DNA from 3 places in the Propionispora hippei DSM 15287 genome. Region 2 is predicted to be linked to each of the others. Evidence: riboswitches for the same ligand, from Rfam matches in the RefSeq annotation. Region 2 holds a riboswitch; each other region holds the start of a gene.

Region 1 (5,488 bases), on a different contig from region 2:
AATCCTGACATTAACCGTATGATAAAGATCGGTCTCGCCCAATTTGCGGTAGATTCCTTTATCCATAATCAGAAACAGCATTTCCTGCCCTTCCGGCGGCAGCCTATGAATTTCATCTAAAAAGAGGATTCCCTGATTCGCCCGGCTTACCAGGCCTTCCTTATTCTTATCCGCTCCGGTAAAAGCTCCTTTCACATGTCCGAAAAGATGGGATAAGAGCAATTGTGCATTATCCGTATAATCGGCGCAGTTAAAAATGACGAAAGGTGTATCCTCTTTAAATATCTTGGTTTCTATTCCGTATTTATACATGGCTTCCGCAAAAGTAGTCTTGCCTACGCCTGTGGAACCGGTAATTAGTGTATGCAGTCCGTTAGGGGGATATAAAATAGCGGCCTTGGCCTGTTCAACTTGCGTTTTCAACGAACCGTCGGCACCAATATAGCTGCTAAATACGCTATTATTCTGTTCCTGGATAGCTTCCTTAGCCGGCTTATTCTTGTTTTGCTGCTGCAGAACATAATCTTTAAAAGCCCCAGTGTCCTCAAACGTATTATCGGCAAAAACCATGCCCAGCTTTTCTTCCATAATCCCCTTATGCAAATAATACACGGGCTTGCCTTTTATCTTTAATAACTTGTTTTCTTTAAATAACTCATTCAATTCCTTGCTGGTATTGGCTCTGCTGATATGTAAACACTGTCCGATGGTTGTGGCATCATAACCAATCCGGCGTTGCTGCCCCACAGACTGTTCATCAATTTGGCAAGTTAATGTCTCCAGTTGTAAATATACTTTCTCTTCTCTTTTTAATACAACCTGATGATCCATATATTCTTCACCAACCTATATACAAATAGTAAGCTCATCCGCTGGAACACAAACAACTGGAAATTTTTTGCCACACAAAACCGCAGACACCAAAGTCTCAAAAAATTAAAATTATTTTGATAAATGTCTAAAGTAATCTTACTAGAAATGATAAAACCAAGCAATCATTTTTTCCTATATTAGCTTCTAAAGAGAAGGAGGGCTCCTAGCGTACCAGGCAATATTGTCCTTGACAAATCCTTTATTTTATACTAAAATATAAAATGTCTTAAGGGGTTATAGCTCAGTTGGTTAGAGCGCTTCGTTGACATCGAAGAGGTCAGGGATTCGAGTTCCTTTAACCCCACCATATTAAAATATAAAAGCCACAAAGCTTATTGCTTTTGTGGCTTTTTTTGCTTCGTCTTTTTACCTCAATATAGCATTCGATACCCTATTGGCTTTTAATCAACCATTCAATTTAACCCGCATGACCGGCAAAATATTCACGCTTTACCGAATGCTTAGTCCATCTATGATATCACCGCTATTTTAGTAACAGATAGGCGCCCACAGCCAGCAAAAACAGGCCGGCCAGGTCATTCCATTCCCAGGCCATAGGCTCCAGGCCAAAGCCGCCGAAATGATCAATAATAATGGCCGTCAGCACCTGTCCGACGATAATGGCCGTCGTTGCGTTAGCCATGCCGACTTTGGGTATGCTGGCAGCCACCAGATAGATAATGAACACACTGATCACGCCACCCAGGTATACATACCAGGGTGCTTCCGGCATGGCCGCCAGACTGCCTTTGCCCATTTTAAAGACAAACAGGAGTAGCAGTAAAATGACCGTACCAATGAAATGCACGACAAAAGTGGTTTCAATAAGACCGATGACCTTGCTCAGCACCGCGTTCAGCGAACCTTGAATGGCCATAAATATGCCCGATAAAAGCGCCAGCAGCAAAGCCAGCATATTATTCGATAAATCCACGCGGCATACACTCCTTTTAAAAGACCGGTCAGCCCTAAACTCTAACGGACGGCCATTACTGCCGACTGCCTTGAGGGAACGCTGATTTATTCACGCGGTATTCCGGCGAAACTTTTGCCGTCTGGCGGCATCGTAGATCTTGAAGAACTTAACTATTCTCTAAGTTAAGCTTGATTACCAGCCGAAAACAGCTCCCGCCCCACTGGCAAGCTCATTAAATCAGCATTTCTCCAGGCTTGCTAAAAGCTTAAGCCAGTCAATAGCTAAAAAAAGCGCCCTGCAACTACCGTTTAGGGCGCTTTTCTAGTATGCTTCATTGCAGCGATTTTATCCATTTCAATATGGCCGCTGTCGTTTCCCGGTAAAAAGCGTGCAACTGATGGTCACCGCCCGGTACGGCAATCAACTCCTTTCTGCCGCCGAGCTGTTGGTATAAGGTTTCCGCCTGAACAAAAGGAACTGTCTCATCCTGCGTCCCATGAAGAACAAGAACAGGAATGTCTTTAAGCAAACGGGCAGCCTGCAGCAAATCATAGCCGGCAAAATCCCGGACAAAGTCAGCCGTCAGTGAGTTCCGGCCATAGGAATCGGTAACCTGTACCGTCTTCCCCGCCAAAAGCCGTTGGTAGTTCTCCTGTAAAGCCAGCCGGAAAGTTTCTTCCAGATTTGATGGTGTCGCCCACAGGCACAGCCCGCTGATTCCTTCCGGCTGTGTTGCGGCATAGGATAACGCCGCACTGCCGCCCATACTGCGTCCCAGGAGCACCAGCCTGCTGCCGATCTCGTGCCGAACAAACGCCGCCACTGCCGCCAGTTCATCAATTTGCTGCGTCAATGGGCCAAGAGGAGTAAAATCGAAACGTACCACCGACAAACCCAGTTTCACAACTTCCTCCGCCAAGGCAACCGCCCGGCCGCCGCCCTCTTTGGAACCGAGGAAACCATGACAAATAATTAGTACCTGATCGGCAGTACCTTCGTGTACTACAACAGGTAATTGCGCATTGGCCTGAATAAGCGCAATGGACTTCATACATGTCCCCTTCTTTCCGGCTTGTTTAATAAAATTAATAAAAAAAAGAAACAGGCACCAGCCTGTCAATCAATAATGTATACAGTTACCTGCTGCCTGCCAAACCGCAGGGCATCGGCATGACTGTCAAACGCTAAATCGATTACGTTACCACGAATTGCTCCACCTGTGTCATCGGCGATAGCATATCCATATCCTGGTATGTATAAACGGGTTCCTAAGGGAATCACATTGGGATCCACTGCAACTAGGCCCTTGCGCAATTGAGTACCACGAGCTGTATAACTGGAATTACCGGGATCAAACGCACTATAGCCGGAGGCCCGCATGCTGATTGAACGGCTGTAGCGGCTGGTATCCGAACCGGTGCCGCCACGATTCAGATAAGCAAAGGTTTCGCTGCCGGCAACTCCGTCCACAGCCAAGCCGTTGCTGATCTGGAACTCCGTAACCGCCCGGAGCGTGCCGTTGCCAAACACTCCGTCAATAGGCCCCTGATAAAACCCGGCATCAGTCAACAGTTTCTGCAATACCTGTACGTCATCACCGCGCATGCCCACTTTGAGCGCCGTGTCTCCCGGCGCGGCAAACACAACGGCATGTACGGCAAGCAGTATACAGACGAACACTGCTGTAAGGAAAAATCTCCTCAATCGTACCACCTCTCTTTACTCGCCCCAAGCTAACTGCCATGAAAAATACCAGGGCAATATCCCTTGCGGCTTCTGCCTCCGAGGTTAGCTGTCGGGTTAGGGTAAAAGAGAAGGAATAGAGAACCCCTCCGGATAACCGGATTCACCCCTGTATATCTAGTGGTCCCCCCGTACCTATAAGGATTCGGCATTATATATTATAATAATCCAAGCTTTCCCGCCTGTCAATGTCCGTGCTTTGGTCTAGATCGCCGTATAAAACAGTTAGGGCTTATTCGGCAGGCTGTACATGGTGTTCTTCGGTATAGCTGCGGTATTTGTCAAAAATAATCCGGAGCGTCGTAATTAACGACTTTTTAGCGCCGCCCTGATAAATCCGGTCAATCAAATGTACCAGTTCATCCACTCCGTCCTTCAGGCTGTAGCCGACCAACGAGTCCGCAATATGCCTTCTGGCCAGTTTAGTAGCCAATGTACAGTCGGCCTCCACAATTTCACCTGTCGCAACCTTCACCAGGACGACAATTCCCACAACCTTATATATCTCATTGGCGGTTATGCCAATTGGCAATTTGGCATAACCGGAAAATAAAACCAGATCATCACACAATATTTTACTCAGGATAAACACCACCAAATGTCTTATTCTATGCTTAACCGTTTGATCGCTATATTGACATCCTTGACCAATAGACCGGTCATAAACTCAACCATACTCTTTATCCGGTACTGGGCATCATAGACCACTTCCCGGAGCACACTCCCGTACCGGACGGTAACATCCAGCGAGATGGATATGCCTGTCTCCCGGTCATGGGAATTTTTTATATGAATTTGCCCGGTTTTACTAATTGAGGTATTATTGGTTGCTACAAAATCGACAATCGAAGCGATGGCCGCATCGGAAATCAAGAGCTTACCATAATAGCTAAAAGTAGGACGGATAATCGACTTTTCTCCCAGCTTATTTCGCCGTTTGGCCTGGGGCTTCTTAAAGAATATTTCCAAAGGGTCAATCATGTAGCCGGAAAAATGAGGTTTCAATTCAATGGTCGGTACCGGTATGATATGTTTCCCCTCTTTCAGGCGGCTTTCCCTCGCTTTGGCGATCTCGGCTTTCGTAGCAATGTCCTCAATTAAAATAGTCTTGCTGATCGCCGGCAATTGCAAGGCATCGACGATTTTCTGCACCATGTTTTCCGAAGTACCCAGGACCAAAATACGGGACGGCCGTACTTCGGCAATGGCAGCCCGCACCTTTTCGGCGTGCTCGGCCTCCATAAAGATGGCCCGCCGTACGGCTTTAATCTTGCTCGGCTCTTTCTTTGCCGAATAGCCGGCGATAATTTTACTGTCTTTTATCAAAATACCATCATCAATGATGGCATCCGCGGCATGCTCATGTGCCACGATGAGCGCACGATGACTCTTACCGGTTCCACTCGGTCCCACTAACGCAATTACATCCACTGACTGCCCTCCAAGCCTGCTCTTAAAAATTCTCTATACATAAAAAATAAACACCTTCCAAGGTGTTGTCAAGTGGGCCTATGGAAATTGTTCTGCACTTGCCGTTCTAACTCGGTTATGCGCGTAGTGTAATGCATAAGTTTACGCGCATACCGGGTGTTATTCCGTAGCAGTTTCTCATTTTGCAGTGCCAGCTTTGACAATTGTTCACTTTTTTCTCGTTCCAGCAAGTCAAGCAAGTTCATTAGCACCCGCCGGCTTAGCCGGAGTGCCTCGACCTTATCCTCCAACTCGCTGATGCGAGCCTTCAAGTCTGTAATGAGGCTGACTTCTGTATCCATTAGCATCCTCCTGAAATCTTAGTGGTCCACCAATCCTGAAAGTGCAAATTAAATTACAGGGATTTTTCCGCAAAGAGAAGACGGCGAAGGCGCACCTAACGGTAATAGGTAAGTCGACGACAGCAACAGTCTTGCAGAAAAAATCCGTGAAGTTATTGCAATTTCAGCGTAGGTGGGCTACTAC
Region 2 (5,488 bases):
CGGGAGGAGATTTTTGCGAATGTCGCGGAACTGCTCGCGCTTATTGTGGAGGAAAATAAAATTGATATAGAGGATATCGGGGCGGTGATCTTCAGCTCTACCCCGGATATTAACGCCGCTTTTCCGGCGGCCGGTGCCAGGATAATGGGCTGGTCCGAAGTTCCTCTGTTTGGGACGCTGGAGATTGATAACCCGGAAGGGGTGGCGCGCTGTATCCGGGTGCTGATTTTGTGGAATACCGAAGTGCCGCAAAAAGAGATCAAGCACCTGTATTTAAAAGGTGCTTCAGTGCTCAGACAGGATTTAAAGAATTAGATATAAAGAAGTTATTTTGCGAATGGAATGCAGGGTGATATGGTTATGGCTTTATTATCGGTGGTGGTGCCGGTTTTTAATGAAGAAGAAAATATAGAAATTTTTTATGATACGGTATGTGAAGTATTAACGCCACTGAGCTATGATTTCGAACTGATCTTTGTGGATGACGGTTCAACCGACAGGACGCCGCTATTGCTGGATGTATTAACTCAGCGGGATGGCCGGGTCCGGGCTCTGTTGCTGGCGCGCAACTTTGGACATCAGGTAGCGCTAACCTGCGGGCTTGATCATGCCGTGGGTGACGCCGTCATTACTATGGACGGCGATATGCAGCATCCGCCGGAGCTGTTGCCGCTGCTGATCGGCAAGTGGGAGGAGGGTTTTCAGGTTGTCCAGACCATCCGGAAAACGACGGAGGGGGTTCCCTGGTTTAAGAACTTTACTTCAGGAATGTTTTACAAGCTGATGAACGCTATGTCCAAGGTGCATGTCCAGGAAGGCGGTTCGGATTTTCGTCTAATGGATAAACAAGTAGTGGCAAGTTTCCGGCGCTTCCGGGAGAGGGCCCGGTTTATCCGGGGGATGGTCGGTGCTATTGGCTACAGGCAGGTGCAGATTGAGTTTGTCGCGCCAAAACGGTTTGCCGGCATATCCAAATTCTCGGTGCGGCGGATGATGCATTTTGCGTTGGACGGCATTACGGCCTATTCCAAACTGCCATTGCGGATGGCCTTTTATATTGGCATAGTATTTTCTTTTATTAGTTTTTGCATTGCGGTCCATGTCATCTATATTAAGATTTTTACCAATGAGGCGGTTCCAGGCTGGAGTACGGCCACAGCCAGCGTGTCTCTGCTGGGGGGGATACAACTGCTGGGACTGGGCATCATCGGTGAATACGTAGGACGGATTTTCGAAGAAGTAAAGCAGCGTCCTTTGTATTGGCTCCAGGCTGAACTGCCGGAAAAGAAAAAGTAAGCAGCCTGTTCTTTGAAAAAAATATATTTTTGTAGGAATATTACGCATTTTTTGGCAGGATTTTATGTAAAAATATTGAATATTTGATCTTTGTGAGCGATAAAGCCGAATCCAGCTCAGGTACGGGGGAACCGTTTGTAGGGGGTGAAACTCATGTTTTTGAGTAGGGAGAACCTCAACCCTAACCCGTCAGCTAACCTCGGAGGCTGTGAGAGGAGCCGTACATGGGTAAAGTGTCTCGTTTCTTTGTATTTTTTGTTTTGGCGTTTTGCATGTTTTCTGTTACCTGTGCTGCCGCGGCGTTTGAAAAAGGTGATACCGGACCGGAGGTTGCCGCCATTCAGTCAAAGCTGAACGACTTTGGCTATAATGCCGGCGAAGCGGATGGGAGTTTTGGTTCCCGAACGGTGGGGGCCGTGATGGCTTTCCAACGTGACCACGGATTGGAAGCGGATGGCGTCGTCGGGTATCAAACCTACCGTCTTCTGATGGGCCGTGAGATTCCGGTAAGCCGCGATGGGTCAAGTGTTATGGCACGGCGAATTATCCAAAATGCCCTGAGCTATGCAGGGGTTCCGTATCAGTTTGGAGGAACCAGCCCTGGCGGGTTCGATTGTTCCGGTTATGTCCAGTTTGTCTTTGCTCAAAGCGGTGTATATTTACCGCGAACAGCCGATGATGACTTCGGCATGGGACAGGCTGTTTCTTATGGCCGGTTGCAGCCAGGCGATCTGGTGTTTTTTTCTACATACGCTCCGGGACCTTCTCACGTGGGTATTTACTTGGGGAATGGCACTTTTATCAGTGCAACGTCCAGCCGTGGCGTAGTCACTGACCAACTAGGCAGCGGTTATTGGGGAGCTCGCTATATTGGAGCTCGCCGCATAGTTTAATTATCGTTTGGGGGAGGCTGCGGCTTCCCCATTATTTTTTCAGCCATACGCTGATTTGTCGGAAGCGCCTGGCGATAGCCGGAGCTTTTTTTATATATTTATTTTTATGAAGAAAGAATGAGGCAATAAATGGAAAATATAGTAATAAGACTTAAAGAGCAGGGTTGCCGGCTGACTCCACAGCGCCGGGCTGTTATCAAGCAGGTCTATGAGTCGACGGAACCGCTTACGGTAACCAGCATTTGGCACAGTGTTCGCGAAGCTTATCCGAACATCAGCCTGGATACGGTGTACCGCAATGTCAGTGTCCTGGTTGAATTAGGCGTACTCATTCCCATCAAGAGCACAGGCAAAGAGGGTATCCGTTATGAGCTTGCCACCGCCGATCACCACCATCATCATGTAGTGTGCGTAAAATGCGGTCAGGCGGTTTGTATCGATTTTTGCCCGGTCAATCAGCATTTGTTGGAACTCTTGCACGGTTACGGCTATGAACTGGTGCGGCATACAGTGGAACTGTTTGGAATTTGTGCGGATTGCAGACTTACGGTAAAGGAGTAGCGGAATGTGTGAAGTTTGTCTGAATAATATTACCTTTGCTTACGGCAGTGAGCCGGTATTGGAGAATATTTCACTGCAGGTAGCGGCAAAGGATTTTCTGATGATTTTTGGTCCTAACGGGGCAGGTAAAAGTACCGTGTTGAAAATCATCGCCGGAATTTTAATGCCTGACCGGGGTGAGGTGCTGATCAACGGACAGAAAGCCAAAGCGGCCCGTCTAGGCGGTTTGGTTAGTTATGTACCGCAAAACTATGGAAAAAATACAGCCGATTTTCCGATTACGGTCAGTGAGGTTGTCGAACTGGGCTTGATTGCGGGAACCAGGCAAAAAAAACAGCCGAAAAAAGTGGTTAAACATATTGTGGAACATATGCTTGAATTGGTGCAGGCCAGTGATTTGCGTGATCGCCGCATTGGTGAGTTGTCAGGCGGCCAGCAGCAAAGGGTAATGGTGGCCATGGCATTGGCCGGTAACCCCAGTCTGCTTCTATTAGATGAACCTACCAGCGGGATTGATTATGCCGCCAGTCAACGGATTTATGAATTATTGGGGACATTGAACAAGAACCTGGGCATCACCGTGATCATGGTGTCCCATGATATTGAAAAGGCGGCGGCCTGGGCAACCAATGTGGCTTGTATCAACCGGGGATTGTGCTTTTTGGGCAACAGCCAGGAATTTCGTGCGACCCACTCTCAAGGACGGCATATGTGGTATTAGGATCTACATGACTTACATATATGGATAATTTTTGTAGATTTTTCCGCTCCGCTTTGTTAGTCGTCGCCTTACTGATGTCTGATAGGCGCGGTTCTATGTTTTAAGTGACGCAAGGTAAACTAAAGAGGTGAAAAGTTTGGAATTTTTTCAATATGATTTTATGCAGCGGGCGCTGGCGGCAGGGTTGATTACCGCTTTTTTGTGTCCGCTGATCGGTATTTTTGTTGTAGTTCGCCGGCAGTCGCTGATCGGTGACGGCCTGGGGCATATTGCCTTTGCCGGAGTTGCCGCCGGGCATTTGGCCGGTATCTACCCCATGGCAGGGGCATTGCTCCTGACGCTTGGCGGAGCGGTCGGCATTGAATTGACCAGACGCCGGCACGCCCAGTATTCCGACATGGGATTAGCCATTATTTTTTATGCCGGTGTAGCTATGGCCATTATTTTCAGTACCATGACAAAGATGCCCAGTTCGGGCTTGCTAAGCTTTCTGTTTGGCAGCATTGTCACGGTTTCTCTGCAGGACGTCGGCTTGATTGCGGCGGCCGGTCTGCTGGTAAGCGGTATTTTGTTTGTCTGGCACAAGCCTTTGCTGCTGTCTTCGTTTAATGAGGATATTGCCAATGTCAGTGGGATTGATACCGGGCGGGTCAACATGATTTTCAGCATCCTGACAGCCTTGGTTGTTGTGGTCGGTATGACGATTGTCGGCATTTTGCTGGTCAGCGCTCTGATGATTGTACCGGTGGCGGCAGCACATTCCCTGCGGCTCGGCTTTAAAGCGACGCTGGGCTGGGCGGTTGGTTTTTCCGTCCTGTCGGTTACGGCCGGTTTGCTTTCTTCTTTCTATCTGGATATTGCTCCCGGCGGAACCATAGTCATGACCGCGATTATTCTGTACGTCCTGATAGCGGTGGTGCAAACCTGGCGCGAAAATAAAGTGTAGTCCTATGTTTTGGGGACCGATGATTTATTCACACTGCGCGGCCTAGTGGTTAACCAACTCTGAAAATACAATTCCATTACGGATCATTTTCTGCGGCCTCGTTGTCGTCGACTTACTTATGTTCGATTGGGGCGTCTCCTCCGTTTTGCCTTACGAAAAAATTCCCGCAAATTAATTTGCACTTTCAAAGTTGGCGAACCCACTGGCGGATATTTTTCCGCCTGGCCGGCCGGTAAAATACGGAAATAAGGACCGCTGTTCTTTGGTCTTACTTCCTTGCCAGCGAAAAATTTCTTGTCAGGCCGGTAGGCTTACTAAATCAGCGGTTCCCTATTTTTCCGGAATTAGCCAGATAATCAGATTGGCATATTGTTTGGTAAAGGGCAGGACGGCAATTGAGGAAGCAATATTGAAAATCGTATGGATACAGGCGATCTGGGTGCTGAAATCATTGCTGCAGGCTTTGACCGTCCAAATGAGTAAGGGAGTCAATGGCAAAGCAATGAGGGCGCCCAACACGTTTAACAGCAGGTGGGCAACAGCTACCCGTCTGCCCGCCAGCGGTGAGGCGATCCCTACTAAGAGTGAAGAAAGGCAGGAACCGATGTTATTTCCATAAATGATGTAAGCCGCTGTTTCCAAGGAGAAAAAGCCCTCGTTTGCCAGCACCATCAATACGCCGGTAGCGGCGGTGCTTGACTGAAAAAGCACGGTAATCAAAATACCGCCGACAATTCCATAAAAGGGATTATCCCTGGCAGCCGCCAGACATTGCAAAATCGCGCTGTATTGTGCCAATTCTCCTAACGCGCCTGATAAATAATCCAGTCCGGCAAAGAGGCTTAAAATGCCCGCCAAAAACATAGCCGGATAGCGTAGCTTTTTACGCAGCATTAGCAACATAGTTACCGCCAGACAGGGCAGTACATAGGCTCCGGAAAAGCTCAGCGTCATCAGTTGTACGGTCGTGCAGGTGCCGATATTAGCGCCTAAAATAATCCCCAGGGACTGGTAAAAGGACAAATAGTTGGCACTTACCAGACCGATGGTTACCAGAGTTAAGGCGCTGCT
Region 3 (5,488 bases), on a different contig from region 2:
TGGTATAAACCTTGAGACCGCCTTTATAAACCCGGTTGGCTCCGTATTTTTCCACTAATTGATTGGCGATATAATCAAGAAAATAGGATGCTTGTACCGAACGTTTCTTTTTACCGGAAACAATCAGTTGCTCCTTTTTGGCTTTCTCGGCCTCTGCCTCTGTAATATATCCCGCTTTGGCCATACCGGCAATGACTGTATTACGCCGTTCCAGCGCCGCCCCGCTGTCGATATAGGGAGAATAAATATTGGGCCCTCGGGGCAGGCCGGCCAGCAAAGCACTTTCGGCCAATGTCAGGTCCTTGGCTGATTTGCCAAAATAGACCTGCGCTGCTGCTTCCACACCATAAGCTCCCTCGCCAAAATACACCTGATTTAAATAAGCCTGCAGGATTTCCTGTTTGGTGAATTTCCTTTCAATAATTACCGCCAACAGCAATTCATTGACTTTTCGGGAAAATGTCCTTTCCTGGGTAAGAAACATGTTCTTGGCTAACTGCTGAGTAATCGTACTGCCGCCTTCCACTAGCCCACCGGTTCGAATATTTACCCAAAGAGCACGCAAAATCCCAATCGGATCAACACCTATGTGACTATAAAATCGTACATCTTCATTGGCAATAACCGCCTGCTGAACGTAAGGAGAAATATTGTTAAGAGTAACCACCACCCGATTTTCCTCAAACAACTTGGAGATAAGCTGCCCCTGGCTATCATAAACCTGCGTAGCTTCGATAAGCTGCAGGTTTTCCAAATTGTCGGTACGCGGCAGATTAATGCCTGCGCAACCGCCAAGCAAACTGCTTGTCAAAAATAAAACCAGTAAAAAAGCTGTGCATGAAAAAAAACGGAATATATACACCGGTGCACCTCCCTTTCTACTAGTATTTCAAAAAAATATAGGCTTTACGCGCTTAGGTGTGTTTTCAGACTAACGGAATGATTTATGCGAGTGATTTGTGCGCTAAATAAGCAAATTTTCCGGGGGAGCAATAGACGTTATTCCAAAAATTTTTCATCGTGCAGGGCACAAAAAGCACCGCCGAAGAACGTTTCTGGTAGTTTGAAAACACACCTCAACGCGAGTAAGGGATAGGGATATAAGACAAACACCGCCAACAAGAATTGTGGACGGTGTTTTTGTTTTATCGTACTGATAGATCAATTGCAGTTTTACAAACTATAGTTTGGAGATTCCTTGGTAATATTCACATCGTGAGGATGGCTTTCTTTCAGCCCGGCACCGGTAATACGAATGAACTTCGACTTAACAATCAATTCCTGGATGTTACGCACGCCGCAGTAACCCATGCCGGAGCGCAGGCCGCCAACCAGTTGGAAGACAGTATCTGCCAGAGAACCTTTATACGGCACACGGCCTTCAATACCTTCCGGCACCAGCTTGTCCATATTCTCTTGGAAATAACGGTCTTTGCTGCCCTCAGCCATGGCTCCCAGTGATCCCATTCCACGATATACCTTGTAGCTGCGCCCTTGATAAATAATCGTTTCGCCCGGACTTTCCTCTGTCCCAGCCAGTAGATTTCCTACCATAACAACGCTGGCTCCCGCCGCAATCGCTTTAGTGATGTCACCGGAATATTTAATACCGCCATCGGCAATAACCGGGATATTATATTCACGGGCCGCCTGCGCACAGGAATATACAGCCGTAATTTGCGGAACACCGATACCGGCAATAATACGGGTTGTACAAATGGAGCCAGGACCAATTCCTACTTTCACAGCATCCACACCGGCTTCGATTAAATCGCGGGTGGCTTCTGCCGTAGCCACATTGCCGGCAATAAGATCGACTTGCGGATAGGCAGCTTTGATGGTCCGTACAGCGTCCAAAACACCCTTAGAATGGCCATGGGCGGTATCCACTACCAGGACATCAACCTTAGCCGCGACAATGGCATCAATACGATCCATCATATCGGCACCAACACCTACGGCCGCAGCCACCAGCAACCGGCCTTTGGCGTCCTTCGCCGAATTGGGATATTTTTGAGCCTTCTCAATATCCTTAATTGTAATAAGCCCTTTTAAATTGCCTGCTTCATCAAGCAAGGGTAATTTTTCAATCCGGTGCTGACGTAATAACTCCTTGGCATCTTCCAGAGAAGTGCCAACAGGTGCCGTAATTAAACGTTCCCGTGTCATACAGTCACGGATTTTAGCGGTCAAATTAGTTTCAAACCGTAAATCACGATTGGTTATAATGCCTACTAATTTGTTATTTACCGTAACAGGCACACCGGAAATATGGTATTTTTCCATTAGATCATGCGCGTCTTGCAGTATGTTATCCGGCGATAAAAAGATGGGATCAACGATAATTCCGTGCTCGGAGCGTTTTACTTTATCAATCTCGTTGGCTTGCCGTTCAATGGACATATTCTTATGAATTACGCCCAAGCCGCCCTCTCTGGCCATAGCGATAGCCATTGGTGCTTCTGTTACCGTATCCATTCCGGCACTTACAATAGGAATGTTGAGTTTGATATTCCTGGTCAGATAGGTATTCACTTCTACATCCCGCGGTAAAATATCGGATCTTCCCGGGATTAATAACACATCATCAAAGGTTAACCCTTTTGTGGCAAATTTGTCCTCAAACATTAAATTATCTCCTTCCCGAAAACAATACAGGTGTATTTCATAATATAATACCACATTTAAACTTACCGAATCTACCATTTTTTATGTAGGAGTTAAAAATTTTTACCTATTTTCGACAAAAAAATCATGGATTGAAAGACAAACCCTCCAATCCATGATCTAGTCATTATTTTTCTAATACATATACTTTAACGTGTTGGATACCGAAATCATAGGCCTTTGCCACCGACTCAACGGCAATATCCACCCGGTTTCCCTTAATAGCGCCGCCGGTGTCTTCCGCCACCGCATACTTTCCCTGTCCGTCAGGGAACTCAATATACACTTTAGAACCAAGCGGAATAACCGAAGGGTCTACAGCAATAACACCCGGACGAATCTGAGTGCCTAAATGAGTCAAATTACCCCATTTGCCATTATCATGCGGTCCTGGTGCATACGCGGTTGCCTTAATATCCAGTTTCTTAGTATAAGAATCCGGCTTGGCTGCCGCCTTGGCAAAAGTAACAGGTGCAACAAAAGTCATCTGCAAAACAGTTAGTATGGTACCCCATAAAAGTATTTTTTTAAAATTCAACATGGTGGTACACTCCTTTCTATATGCCTGCGAGGTTAGCTGTCGGGTTCGGACAAAGGATAATCCCTACCGCTTTAGGCGGATTCACCCCAAAAATGGTTCCCCCGTTTTCTTTAAAAGAAATTCGGCATGCACATATAATAACGTAGCTGCTCAATAAAGGCAACCCGATCCCAATATGTTATACTATATTTACGCAAACTTATTATTAGCATACTCCGTTATGGTATGATATGCTCCTATTTGCTCGTAAAGTCACTGAAACGAGACTTCAAATACTACTCTTTGCCGATCATAAATGGGGCAAAACCAAGCTGGCCCCAAAGATGATTATGTACGGTCCGTACAGCGCCCCCTACTTTTCGTTTTTCCATTAGTTTTATTTGCTCCAAGGAAAGATACCACGCTTTTTCTTTTGGATAGGCGCTATTGATGCCTGCCTGATGATAATATTGAGCCGTCCGCTCCAGCAAGGAATAAATTGTCCATAAAGGAATGGCTCGCTGTAAAACGGCCCCTTCCATTCCTGCAATATAGGCATGAACTTGTTTCCAAGCTTCGTCTGAACCAGTCAACCGCCCTGTTTCCAGGTTGACTGGCTCATCACTTTGCAGCACTTGTATAAACTCTTCCTGCAATACAAGCAACAGATCCCACAGACAGGTTAATTCCGGTGTACGTTTTTTCAGTTGTTCCAATTCTTCGGTTATCGCTCGCTCTAAATCCCCGGCAAAGGTCTTTTTCATAAATATAATATGCCTCCTTGCTAAAACAGCCCATTCGCGCTAAGCGATGGGCTGTTTTTTACTTATTACTACTTATCCAGCATGAGTACGCCGGCTTTGCTGATATGCTGCTTAGCAGCCTCTCTGATTACAATGGTCACTGCATCAGGCTGACATTTGGCAGTTTCAACAATTACCTCGGTAATTTTTTTGGCAAGTTCTCTTTTCTGTTCGGTAGAACGGCCTTCCAACATATCAATTTGAACGATCGGCATAATAGCTCTCCTCCTTATCTTTGGGAATCGCTGATTCAATAATCCCGTCGGGCTGGCTAAAGATTTTTCCGTCTGGCAAGGAAGCAAATCCATAGGAATAGCAGTGCTCTCGCGAAGCTTTGCTGACGACGCCAGGCGGAAAAAGACCCGATAGAACGCACAATACGAATAAATCAGTGACTCCCTAAATATATTCGTCATTCACCCTAACAACCCTGCCGGTTAGGTTATGCTTTAACCAGGGAAATATGCCAAAAAAGGAACACTATCCTTCCATTTTTCATAAAGTATAGTAAGTCAGTTTATAATTCTTAACACAGGGAGGAAAACGTTTATGGGATTTTTACATGAAATCCGTAATCTAGAGTTCATTAAAGATCTGGAGCGTGAAATCAATACAGATGTATTGCTATTTGGAGTTGACGGGTTTACCTATTATGGAAATTTGCAGGCAATTGAGGATTGCCGGATAGCTTTTCTAACCCCTGCAATAACGGCAGAATCCAATGAAGTTGAAATTCTTACGCCGGGTGGCGAAATCAGAGAAGTGACCTTCTTGCGAGTTGACCTATGGTCAATTATCGCCAAAGGCTCCGGCATTGTAAATGATCCCTTTAATAACACCGGTTCCGGAAATGCCTTGAACGTTAACGGCGTAATCGGCTTAGGGCAGCGTGATGGAGAAGAGCAACGCCAGGACGGACATGATCTGGTATGTCAGTTAAGGCGCATGGTCGGCGATACGGTAGTGCTTACAACTTTGGGCGGTTTCTTATTTGAAGGAACGCTCGGCGCAGCAGACAATTGTCTGGCACTCTTAACAGTCAACAGTATTTTTGTTCCTGGTACTGATCAATGCATCAGCAACAGGGACGTAAGATCTGTCCTAGTAAATCTTGAATCGCTGACATCTATATCAACCGTTTGCTGTTGCTAACAAAGTTAAAAGTCCGTACTCCAGCGACTCGGTTAATCATATAGCCGGGTCGTTTTTATTTCCCTATTCTTCCCAGGAGGTTAACGTATGTTGTTTGCCAAGGAATATCTGGGACGCGTTGGTGTCGGAGCGACATCCCCCCATTTTTTTTGTGCCAACGACCGCAATATATATATTGTCAAGCTCCAAAACAACCGTTATGGAACAAAAGTATTAATCAGTGAACTACTGGCAAGTCAGTTAGGTAATTTACTCAATCTCTGTTTTCCTGCCAGCCAGTGTTTTACCATTGATGAGTCTTTCCTGGAATCCTATCCGCAGCTCCGAGCTGAAGGTGTTACTGCAG

The links. A riboswitch is a leader RNA that binds a small molecule or an ion and turns the genes downstream of it on or off. The one in region 2 is predicted to bind cyclic di-AMP.
Region 1: linked by a shared signal. The riboswitch ahead of F3H20_RS04475 (3D domain-containing protein) and the one ahead of F3H20_RS15880 (C40 family peptidase) in region 2 are both predicted to bind cyclic di-AMP.
Region 3: linked by a shared signal. The riboswitch ahead of F3H20_RS20340 (3D domain-containing protein) and the one ahead of F3H20_RS15880 (C40 family peptidase) in region 2 are both predicted to bind cyclic di-AMP.

Annotation. Positions count from the first base shown of each region.
Region 1 covers NZ_FQZD01000006.1:230,433-235,920, reverse strand. The annotation lists gene F3H20_RS04495 (sigma-54-dependent transcriptional regulator) at 1-570, opposite strand, end outside; tRNA gene F3H20_RS04490 (tRNA-Val) at 1,104-1,180, shown strand; gene F3H20_RS04485 (DMT family transporter) at 1,358-1,807, opposite strand; gene F3H20_RS04480 (alpha/beta hydrolase) at 2,121-2,840, opposite strand; gene F3H20_RS04475 (3D domain-containing protein) at 2,906-3,502, opposite strand; cyclic di-AMP (ydaO/yuaA leader) riboswitch at 3,551-3,693, opposite strand; gene F3H20_RS04470 (DUF3870 domain-containing protein) at 3,765-4,124, opposite strand; gene F3H20_RS04465 (Asp23/Gls24 family envelope stress response protein) at 4,136-4,963, opposite strand; gene F3H20_RS04460 (translation initiation factor 2) at 5,032-5,304, opposite strand; gene F3H20_RS04455 (PHP domain-containing protein) at 5,485-5,488, opposite strand, start outside.
Region 2 covers NZ_FQZD01000036.1:30,616-36,103, forward strand. The annotation lists gene aroH (chorismate mutase) at 1-315, shown strand, start outside; gene F3H20_RS15875 (glycosyltransferase family 2 protein) at 361-1,296, shown strand; cyclic di-AMP (ydaO/yuaA leader) riboswitch at 1,390-1,519, shown strand; gene F3H20_RS15880 (C40 family peptidase) at 1,521-2,189, shown strand; gene F3H20_RS15885 (Fur family transcriptional regulator) at 2,319-2,750, shown strand; gene F3H20_RS15890 (metal ABC transporter ATP-binding protein) at 2,755-3,471, shown strand; gene F3H20_RS15895 (metal ABC transporter permease) at 3,608-4,417, shown strand; gene F3H20_RS15900 (Na/Pi cotransporter family protein) at 4,748-5,488, opposite strand, start outside.
Region 3 covers NZ_FQZD01000004.1:281,705-287,192, reverse strand. The annotation lists gene F3H20_RS01465 (transglycosylase domain-containing protein) at 1-862, opposite strand, end outside; gene guaB (IMP dehydrogenase) at 1,174-2,628, opposite strand; gene F3H20_RS20340 (3D domain-containing protein) at 2,795-3,208, opposite strand; cyclic di-AMP (ydaO/yuaA leader) riboswitch at 3,216-3,345, opposite strand; gene F3H20_RS01450 (hypothetical protein) at 3,484-3,951, opposite strand; gene F3H20_RS01445 (2-hydroxymuconate tautomerase) at 4,020-4,298, opposite strand; gene F3H20_RS01440 (hypothetical protein) at 4,540-5,142, shown strand; gene F3H20_RS01435 (HipA family kinase) at 5,230-5,488, shown strand, end outside.